Regions from separate parts of the Diplocloster hominis genome, predicted to be linked through region 1. Evidence: predicted binding sites of a transcription regulator. Region 1 holds the regulator's gene; the other holds the start of a gene.
What was found. Region 1 encodes Rex, which represses fermentation and respiration genes when NADH is low (regulators of the CRP and FNR family bind a similar motif). Its sites were predicted from a motif close to ATTGTTAANTANTTAACAAT; they were not measured.
Positions count from the first base shown of each region.

Region 2: the regulator Rex is predicted to act here: its motif matches at 3,766-3,785, upstream of ABC831_RS05950 (PIG-L deacetylase family protein).

Region 1 covers NZ_JAWDIY010000047.1:8,554-13,975, forward strand. The annotation lists gene ABC831_RS24130 (DeoR/GlpR family DNA-binding transcription regulator) at 1-525, opposite strand, end outside; partial or broken gene ABC831_RS26600 (DeoR family transcriptional regulator) at 511-708, opposite strand; gene ABC831_RS24135 (ABC-F family ATP-binding cassette domain-containing protein) at 847-2,757, opposite strand; gene ABC831_RS24140 (redox-sensing transcriptional repressor Rex) at 2,954-3,616, shown strand; gene ABC831_RS24145 (NAD(P)H-hydrate dehydratase) at 3,617-5,104, shown strand; gene alr (alanine racemase) at 5,228-5,422, shown strand, end outside.
Region 2 covers NZ_JAWDIY010000004.1:273,326-278,747, reverse strand. The annotation lists tRNA gene ABC831_RS05970 (tRNA-Trp) at 1-47, shown strand, start outside; partial or broken gene tnpA (IS200/IS605 family transposase) at 81-353, shown strand; gene ABC831_RS05960 (ROK family transcriptional regulator) at 515-1,759, shown strand; gene ABC831_RS05955 (Gfo/Idh/MocA family protein) at 1,810-2,856, opposite strand; gene ABC831_RS05950 (PIG-L deacetylase family protein) at 2,966-3,682, opposite strand; gene ABC831_RS05945 (M24 family metallopeptidase) at 3,990-5,168, shown strand; gene ABC831_RS05940 (M20 family metallopeptidase) at 5,190-5,422, shown strand, end outside.

The DNA.
Region 1 (5,422 bases):
GTCTATGTAATCAAAACCGCAGGTCCTGCTGAAATAACGGCTTCCGAATTTTGTGCTGTCACACAGCAGAATCCGGGTCTGGGAGTTTTCCAGCATGGCCAGCTTATAGCGGGACTGATCGACGCTGGCTTCCGTAATCCCGTCGGGGATCAGCCCGGTGCAGGATATGATGGCAAAATCCGCATAAAATTTGGATAATGCCAATATTGTATCGCTCCCGGTGGTACTTCCCATCTGACTCTCCACTTTGCCGGACGGAAAGAAAATATCCCAATCTGTCTGTTGAGACAAAAACTGCGCACAGCTCAAACCATTCGTAACCACCGTAAGCTTCTGCATCTGTGTCAGACTCATAGCCGCGTAGTAAACCGTCGTACTGCAATCCAGAAAAACCGTGCTGTAATCTTTCACTAACACGCTGGCCAAATCACCGATTCTTTTCTTGACTGTGATATTCTTGGTCTGGCGAATAGATGAGGCGGGTTCTGTATTACCACTTTCATATAGAATAGCCCCACCATGCACTCGATGTATCAAATGGTATTTTTCTAATGTAGTTAAATCCCGTCTGATTGTTGCCGGACTGGCATATAATTCCTTACAAAGCTGCTGCACCGTTACAGCCTTTTTTTCCTGAATATACTCCAGTATTTGGCAATATCGTTCTGTCAATACCACTTGATATTCCTCCCATGTATCACTAGAAAGATATTCCTTTTGTCTTCACAAAAAATGTTATATAAATTGTATTAAAATGTCAATGAGTGATCAGTTGGATGACAAAAACTTACAATTAGCGATGAAACAATCAGGTAGGCATCAAGCTTTGATCAATTATTTTTTCAGCTATTCGGCTAACTCCTCCCAGCTTATCATTAGTTTTTCCAATTGCCCTGAGATATCGGTTTTTTCCTTATTTAATAAGATACATTGTTCCACATCCGTATAGATCTCCTCCAAAGTCAGCAGCCGGTCAATCTGTGCGTCCCTGGTTTCCAGCTCTGTGATCTGCTCTTCTATTCTGCGCAGATCATTTTCGCGTTTCCGGATTCTGGCCTGTTCCTCTTTCTGCTGCTGCCAGGTAAGTTTGTTTTCTGATACCGAATATCCGTCATCCTCCATATCGGTTGTGCCTGCATAGATCTGTGTTAACTCATCCCGTTTCGATAGATAATAATCATAGTTACCAATATAATTGACCAGAGTCTGGCCGGTCAAATCCAGAATCCGGGTAGCCGTCTCATTGATAAAATACCGGTCGTGAGAAACATAAAACACCGTGCCGGTATACTGCTTCAAAGCGTTTTCCAGAATTTCCTTGGAAGCGATATCCAAATGGTTGGTGGGCTCATCCAGAATCAGAAAATTGGCCTCGGAGAGCATCAGCTTAGCCAGGGACACCCGGCCCCGCTCCCCGCCGCTCAGATCCCCGATCCTCTTGAATACATCATCTCCGGTAAATAAAAATGCCGCCAGCACATTCCGGATCTGGGTATTATTCAAATCCGGATAGGTATCCGACAATTCCTCGAACAGAGTCTTCTCCATATGCAGAACATGATGTTCCTGATCATAATAACCGATCTGCACATTCGTCCCCAGAATAATATCCCCTTCGTCCGCTGGAAGCAGACCGTTAATAATCTTTAGAATCGTAGTCTTTCCTGTGCCATTATTTCCAATAAGCGCGACCCGTTCTCCCCGCTTGATATCAAAGTGAATCCCACGGAATAACTCAAGAGGAGGGAACGACTTCGAAAGATTCTCCACCGACAGCACGTCATTCCCGCTGGTAATCCTGGGCTCCAGATGTATCCTCATCTGGGCGGTATCCTCCGCCGGTTTTTCCAGCACCTCCATCTTATTCAGAAGCTTCTCCCTGCTTTCCGCTCTGCGGATGGATTTCTCCCGATTAAAAGAACGCAGCTTCGCGATCACATCTTCCTGGTGCTTGCGTTCCCGCTGCTGATTCAGATACTGTTTCACCAGCGCGTCCCGCAGCATCGCCTTCTTCCGGGCAAAATCCGTATAATTTCCCTGATAGACCGTCGCTTTCGTCCGTTCCAGTTCAACCACCTTCGTCACGATCCTGTTCAGAAAATACCGGTCATGGGCTACCAGAATCACGGCCCCCGGATACCCTTTCAGATAAGTCTCAAGCCAGGTGATCGACTGCATATCCAAATGGTTTGTCGGCTCATCCAGCAGCAGGATATCCGGGTTGGACAGCAGAAGCCTTCCTAAAGACACCCGGGTCTTCTGGCCGCCCGAGAGCGTGTCCACCTCTTTATCAAAGTCCTCCTCCCCGAACCCGAGCCCTTTTAAAACCCCTGTGATCTCACTTTTATAAGCATACCCGTTTTTCAACTCAAACTCATGGGTCAGCCTGGTATAAGTCCCCATCAACTCCTCCAGCGCATCCCCCTCCACTGATTTCATATCGATCTCAATCTGCCGGATCCGCTGTTCCATATCCAGGATATCTTGTTTCACCGACAACAATTCCTCATAAATGCTGCGCCCGCTGATCAGCTCCTGATGCTGTGCCAGATACCCAAGGGTTTTTCCCTTCGCCATCACCACTTCCCCGGAATCCGCCGTCAGCTCCCCTACGATAATTTTAAGCAGCGTGGATTTCCCGACCCCATTATTTCCCACGATCGCCGCTTTTTCTTTTTCTTCTATATGAAAAGAAATATCTGAAAGAATCGTTTCCTCTCCAAAAGCCTTATGTATACTCTGGCAAGCTAATATCATACCTACCCAGTCCTTTCGTCCAAACTCTGTATTCCGCACATACAGTTGAAACCATTATAACCTGACGGCCGGTTCCATTCAATAGTTTCTTATATTTGGCGCCGCCAACCAATTCCCAACTTTCCCCAATAAGGTTTGACAATAATTTGGCAGATATTATATAATGGAAGCATGATATGAGCTAGGAGGAAGTACCGTGGAAGAGAAGGAAATTTCAAAGGCGGTTATTCGCAGGCTGCCAAGATATTATCGTTATCTGGGAGAATTGATGGAAAGCGGCGTAGAGCGGATTTCTTCCAATGAACTGAGCGAACGGATGAGGGTGACGGCGTCGCAGATACGCCAGGATTTGAATAATTTCGGTGGGTTTGGCCAGCAGGGATATGGTTATAATGTTAAATATTTATACGATGAGATCGGACGCCTGCTGGGACTGGATAAGAAACATAATGTCATCATTATCGGCGGAGGAAATCTGGGTCAGGCGTTGGCTAATTATCCGGCATTTGAAAAACGGGGATTTATTGTAAAAGGGATCTTTGATATTAATCCGAAGCTGTCCGGCAGGACAGTCCGGGGGATTCCAATTATGCCCATGGAACAGATGGAAGAGTTTATTAAGGAGAATGACATTCAGATAGCGACGCTGACGCTTCCAAAGACGAGCGCTACGGAAGTGGCCGACCGGCTGATTTCTTACGGCGTCCGCGCGATCTGGAATTTTGCACATACGGATCTGAATGTTCCGGAAGGTGTGATGGTGGAGAATGTACATCTCTCCGAGAGCATTATGCGTCTGTCTTATAATCTGACCAGATATGAGGAAGAGCATAAGCAGGAGATAAAGGGGAAGAAATAATTGAAGTATTTATTGAACTCTCAGGAAATGAAATGCTGTGACAACTATACGATTGAAAAAGTAGGGCTGCCCTCCATGGTACTGATGGAAAGGGCAGCTCTAGCTGTAGTTCGGGAGGCCTTGTCCTGCGGCTGTGATCTTAAGCGGGTCCTGGTGGTGTGCGGTACAGGGAATAACGGGGGAGACGGCATGGCAGTGGCCAGACTCCTCCATGAAAAGGGAATACCGGTGGATGTGTATCTGACGGGTCAGGAGGAGAGGTGTTCTGCCCAGGCGGCTGCACAGTTGGGAATTTTACGTGCAATTGGGCTGGAACCGGTAAGCAAAATGCCTTTGTCGGAATATACTATGATAGTGGATGCTATTTTCGGCATCGGACTTACCAGAGAGGTGACAGGTGATTATGCGCAGTGTATCCGGCAGGTGAATGAGTCAGGAGCCTTTGTTCTGTCCGTGGATGTGCCCTCCGGCATTAACGCGGATAACGGCCGTGTGATGGGCGCTGCGGTAAAAGCGGATGCCACGGTGACGTTTGCATATGAGAAGATAGGCCTGCTGCTGTATCCGGGAGCCGGATATGCAGGCAGAGTAACGGTGCAGGATATCGGAATTAACTGCCGGGGACTGGAGAAGCCTCCCCGTGTGTATACGTATGGGAAAGAAGATCTTAAGCGTCTGCCGATGCGGCCGGCGTATTCGAATAAGGGTTCTTTTGGAAAGGTTCTTCTGGTGGGCGGATCGGTCAACATGGCCGGAGCGGCTTATTTCTCAGCAAAGGCTGCGTATCGGACGGGGGCCGGACTGGTACGGATCTATACCGGTGAGACAAACCGCCATATTCTGCAGAATCTGATTCCGGAAGCGGTGCTGACTACTTATAGGGAAGAGGAAGCTTCCCTGGAAGCATTGAAGGAAAGCCTCAGATGGGCCGATGTGGCCGTAGTGGGACCCGGCCTTGGAAGAAGCTTTACCGCGCTGCGGGTTTTGGAATATATAATGAAAAATGCGCAGATACCCCTGATTATTGATGCGGATGGTCTGAACCTGCTGGCCGGGCATCCGGAATGGCTTAAGAACCATAAGCAGCAGGTCATCATAACGCCTCATCTGGGAGAGATGAGCCGGCTGACGGGTAAAGAGATATCGGATATCTCATCAGATCTATTGAATACCGCCGGAGAGTTTGCGGGGGAGAATGGGTTGACCTGTGTTCTGAAAGATGCCAGAACGGTTGTGGCCGCACCGGATCAGAGGCTCTATATCAACCGGACCGGTAATAACGGAATGGCCACCGGCGGATCAGGGGACGTTCTGACTGGGGTGATTGCGGGACTGATTGCCCAGCATATGCAGGTGGAGGAGGCGGCAGCTTTTGGAGTGTTTCTGCATGGATTGGCTGGAGATGCCGCGGCAAAAAAGTGCGGAATGTACAGTCTGATGGCACATGACCTGGTGGATAGCATTTCGGAAATATTAAAACCGCAGTAAATGCGGCACTGGAGGAAACGGATACACCATACCTGAATTTTAGCCGCAGATCATGCGGCACTGGAGGAAATGGATACACCATACCTGAATTAAGCCGCAGATAATGCGGCACTGGAGGAAAGCATGAAAACTTACAGCAGGGTGTTTGCAGAAGTGAACTTGGATGCAGTTGCATATAATATGGAACAGATGCACAGAAATTTATCGCCGGGTACGTCTGTGATTGCCGTTGTGAAAACGGATGGTTATGGTCATGGCGCGGTACCGATCGCCCGCCTGGTGGAAGGATATGACTATGTGTGGGGATTCGCGGTGGCT
Region 2 (5,422 bases), on a different contig from region 1:
AGGGGTCTCCAAAACCTTTGGTGGGGGTTCGATTCCCTCATCCCCTGGTCTGAAACTTCATCGAAAGATGAAGTTTTTTTAATATGTTGGTAAGTATACCGCCCAAAATCGGTGTATCCTCATTTATGGGGTATCTAAAGGGAAAAAGTGCATGGATGATGTTTGACAAACATGCAAACTTGAAGTACAAGTTTGGAAATCGCCACTTTTGGTCAGAAGGATATTATGTCAGTACCGTAGGACTCAATGAAGCCACGATAAAAAAGTATATTCAAGAGCAGGAGAACGCGGACATCCTGCAGGATAAACTCAGTGTGAAAGAGTATGAATACCTTATTAAGGGTCAAGGCTGAGTAGTACAAACGTCCCTTTAGGGACAGCAACGAGTCACAGCTATCAAGTGAAAATGCAGAAATGGTGTTCACGTCTATAAGCATTGCCATAAAAGAAAACGAATGTTAAAATAACATTATGTTTATTCATAAAATAATTAGTTAAGATAAGGAGCGTACCCATGAATCCAGCAGCCTCTGCGGCAAAAAAGAAGAATATGAAGAGAATCTTACAATATATTGTGGATCACGAGGGCGTGACCAGGATCAACATTGCCCAGCAGCTGGATTTGAGTGTGGCTACGGTAACGAATAATATCAATGATCTCATCGGGTTAAAGCTGGTGACGGCGGGCGACAAGATCAGCGGGAATCTGGGGCGCAAGGCAACTATTCTGAAGTTTGAGGGTGAAGGGAAATATATCGTGATCGTCAGTATGCATATCCAATCCCTTCTGATCACCACAGTGGATTTTAACGGTACCGTGGTCAAGCAGATGGAAGAATTCAGCATCCCTACCGGCAGAAATGCACAGGGCGAGGTGATCCGCCAGACCTTCACCGATATCATTACGGGGTATGTGGATGGTCTGGAGGGGGATGTACGGCAGAAGATTGCCTGTATGGCTATCGCTGTTACCGGAATCGTATCCCGGGATAAAAAAGTATATGCATCCTATTATCAGTGGTACAACATTCCGATCCTGGATGAGCTGGAACGCCGGTATGAATTCCCGATCTACTGTGACAATATCACCAGATACAAGGCGAGGCAGGAGATCCGTATGATCGGCCAGGACATGATGAACGTGATCTATCTCTATGTGGGCATTGGCGTGGGCTGCGTGCAGTTCTTCGGAGGAAAAATCGTGGAAGGGATCAATGGGGCGGGGGGCGAGATCGGACATGTCTGCCTGGACCCCTACGCACAGATCTGCCACTGCGGCAACCGGGGATGCGTGGAACGACTCTGCGGTGAGAATTACGTGCTGGAAGATGCGGAAAAGTTTTTGGAAGGCCAGGATGGATGCAAGATCTTGAAATATCTGGTGAATGATATGAAGATGCCCCTGACGATAGAGACACTGATAAAAGCGGAGGAACTGGGAAGCGCGAAAGTCCACGGCCTGTTCATGAGAACGGCGCTCTATATCGGGAAGACGCTGGCGTTCCTGTATAATGTGATGGACCCTGACTGTGTGATTCTGGCAGGAGAACTGCTGGAGCTGTCGGATTTTGTGTATGAGATGGCGGTCCAGGAGATGAAAACGGCGATCGTGAACGCGGACGCCAGAGTGATCCACATCGAGCGCGCGAAAACCCGCCAGGCGGATCTGGTCGGCGCCATGTGCCACTATGCGGTCGAGTATTATATCAAGAATCTGGATTTTACACTGCCCGTTACGGGGGATAAGAATGGTGAGTAAGAGTCGGGCCTGACGGAGCCGTCAGGCCCTGCACGGATTCTGCGAGGTTGTCAATTAATGTCGATCAGGCGGCCGAGGGCGGCGGATTTGTAGACGGATTCTGCTACCTGGGCCATGTGCAGGCCTTGTTCGGCGGAAGTTATCGGCGGGGCGTTGGAGAGTATGGATTGGGAGAAGCTTTCTGCTTCTTTTTCGTACAGGTCTTTGCCTGCTCCGGTGTAGAGGATCGGGTCGACGGTGGTCAGGGACTGCTGGGCGGTATAGGAGAGATCCTGGTCGATCCTGCGGTAACTTAGGGTACCGGCTTCGTTCTGGCCGATGGTGTGTTCGGCGATCAGACTGCCTTTGGTGCCGTAGAATTCCAGGAAGCAGCTGGTTACGTGCTCGGGGACATTGAAGTATACATCGACGTAGCCGGTTGCTTTGTTTTTGAATTTTACCATCACATTGGCACAGTCTTCCACTTCGTATTGAAAGGTCGTGGTGCCGGCCAGGGCGGATACCTGGGTGATCGCGGAGCCGCCCAGGTACTCCAACAGATCCAGGCAGTGAAGTCCCATGTCCATGAAGGCGCCTCCTCCGCTTAATGACCGGTTCAGTCTCCAGGCATTTGGCTGATCGGGGTACCAGCAGCTAAGCTGCGCCCTGCAGGAGACGATCTGGCCGATTCCGCCATTTTGCAGGATTTCCCTCATTTTTTGGTGCAGGTTGTGGAAACGCATGTGGAAACCTACGAGTAATTTGACTTCGGCAGCCCGGCATGCGGATACGATGGTAGCGCATTCCGCGCTTGTGAGGGCCATGGGCTTTTCAGAGAGGATGTGTTTTCCGGCTTTTGCGGCTTTTAGGATCTGTTCGGTGTGAAAGCCTACTGGGGACGCCACATATACGGCATCCACCGAAGGGTCCTGCAGCAATTCTTCTACGGTGAGACAGCCATGCGGGATTTGAAAGTCCTCGCAGGTCTTTTGAACGATACCAGGGTCCGGCGCCATGGCGGCCACGACCTCTGAGTGCCCGGATTTTAACATACCGGGTATCATTCTGCGGTCGGCGATTCCGCCGGCACCGATGATTCCATAACGTACTTTATCCATAAGTTTCTCCTTTCCTGATTTCATCTCTTTTTCTTTTTCCTCAAAACAAATCTTATTTCTGAATCTTAACCTTATCTCTGAATTATAATCTTATCTCTGAATCATAATCTTATCTCTGAACCGGCGGAAGCAGGGTAGGCTGGATTCTGGGCCAGGTCAGACATTGGCGGAAACCCTCTGCGAACCCGCAGTTGGACTGGAGGCCCCTGTATTTGGAACAGGTCCTGACAAAATCCAGGAAATCGATATGGTCGTGATCCGCCATCCAGCGGATCTGGGATTGGTGGCAGTTTAAAGCCTCCAGCTTCCGGTCGATGGTATCGGTGATATCCACATACATGGTAGGGATGAAATTGATTCCTGCCAGGGTATCCATATAGTAAATCGGCACGATATCTCCGTATGTATGGTCGTCCTGTGCGTAATGGACGATGCTGGAGGAAAAGCTGGTGTCAAAGGCCAGCGTGCCGGCCTCCCGGTGGTCCTGCATGTAGTCCTGCGGGTCGTGGGCGATGATGAAGTCGGGCTTCGCGTAACGGATGATCCGGGTCAGTTCTTTGCGCACCTCATCCTGATGGTAGTTCGGGTACAGATCCGGAACATCCAGACTGATCACTTCTTTTGCTCCGAGGATTTTTCCGGCGTCCTCGGCTTCTTTTGTGCGGATCCGGTTCAGCTCGTCCGGCATGATCTCGGCATGCCCCATGTTCCCGTTAGCGACATGACACATGATTACGGTATGTCCTTTGGCGGCATAAGCGGCCAGCGTGCCTCCGCACCCGATCTCCAGATCATCGGGATGGCATCCGATTGCTAAAATGTTCATTTGCATATCCTCCTCTGATTATTTTATTAATATGAAAAATATAATTTAATAATTAAATAATATCATCGGGTATAAAAATATACAATATTAAAATATTCACAAAAATGTTTATAAAAACATATAATTAATACTAAAAATAGAAATAATATACAAAAAACAAGTGATAAAATAGCGAAATTTTTATTTAATAGGGAAAAATTAATTAAATAATTAAAATAATGTTGACGTTAAATTATCACATCACTATAATTAAAATCAATAAAAAAATAATTCCATTGTCTGTTTCAGACGGAAAGGAGCACAAGTTATGGCAGGGAAAGAGCGAATGTCGATTCCCCATGAGGAGTACGGCCAACGGGTCAGAAAGATCCAGGAGGCGATGGCGAAAGAGGATCTGGATGTCCTGATTATGCACAGCTGCGAATGTGAATCGGCGAATATCCGCTATCTGGCAAGTATCTGGACAGTATTTGATTTTATCGGAGGGATCATTCCGCGGGAGGGGGATGCGATCCTGCTGACCGGAGGTCCGGAGTCCTATGACCTGGTCCGGCAGATGTCCCATGTAAAAGATGTGCGGGTCCATCCGCTGTATGTGGAAACCAGCGCGCCGGAATGGGATAAGCCCACGAACGCTTATGATTACACGATGATTTTTGATGAAATCAGACAAAGGTTCCCGATCCGCAGGATCGGTATCGCCAATACGAACACCATACCAAACGCGATCATGGATGATATCCGAAAGGCAGCACCGGATGCCTCCTGCGTCAATGCGGATGACCTGGTGATGAAGGTGCGCTGGAAAAAGAGCGCAAACGAAATAAGGCTGTTGAGGGAAGCTTACCGGATCACGGATGAAGCGGTGAGAAATACACTGCCGCTCGTAAAGCCCGGTGTCCGCGAGTGGGAGATCGAGGCCCGCTGGAGAGCAAATGCCTATGAGATGGGAGCGGAGGGAGTGGGATATCCGATCTGGGTGACGTCCGGACCCACCACCTTCCAGAGCCTGTGCCGTTCTACAGAACGCATCATCGGGAACAATGAGATGGTCCAGCTGACCCTAGGAGCCAAATATGTCGGCTACTGCGGGAACCTTTGCCGTCCGGTGGTCATCGGGGATCTCCCTAAGAAGCATAAAAATATGATCCGTGTGGCCTCTGAATGCCTGGTCAACACATGTGAGACGATGGGGCCGGGTGTGGCGTTCGCCGAGGTGTATGACAAGTTCCAGGCACAGCTGAAACGGGAAGGATTCGACGGACTGAACCTGTATGGGCCTGCACACGGAACCGGTATGCAGGAGTGCGAAGGGCCATGGGTCGATAACCGCAGCGGGCTGGTCCTGGAACCGGACATGGCCTTCAATATTGATATCTGGATCGCGGATGAGCAGTACGGAGTCAGATTCGAGGACGGAATCGTCATCACGGAAACCGGCGTGGAGAAATTTACCACTTTCCAGCCGGAAGCAATCTATCTATAAAAAACTGGAGCAGACAATAAAATGGACATAAAAGATCAGGTAATCAAATATACGCAGGATTTGGTAAATATTCCGACCGAAAACAAACCGCCTGTGGGATACGAAAAACAAGGTCAGGAATACATAAAAAAAGAGCTGAGCAATCTGGGGCTGGAAGTGATGGAGATCGGCCCTTACGATGTGCCGGGATTTCAACAACACCCCGCATTCGACCACGACCGGGATTTTACGGACCGCAGGGATGTCATCGGTAT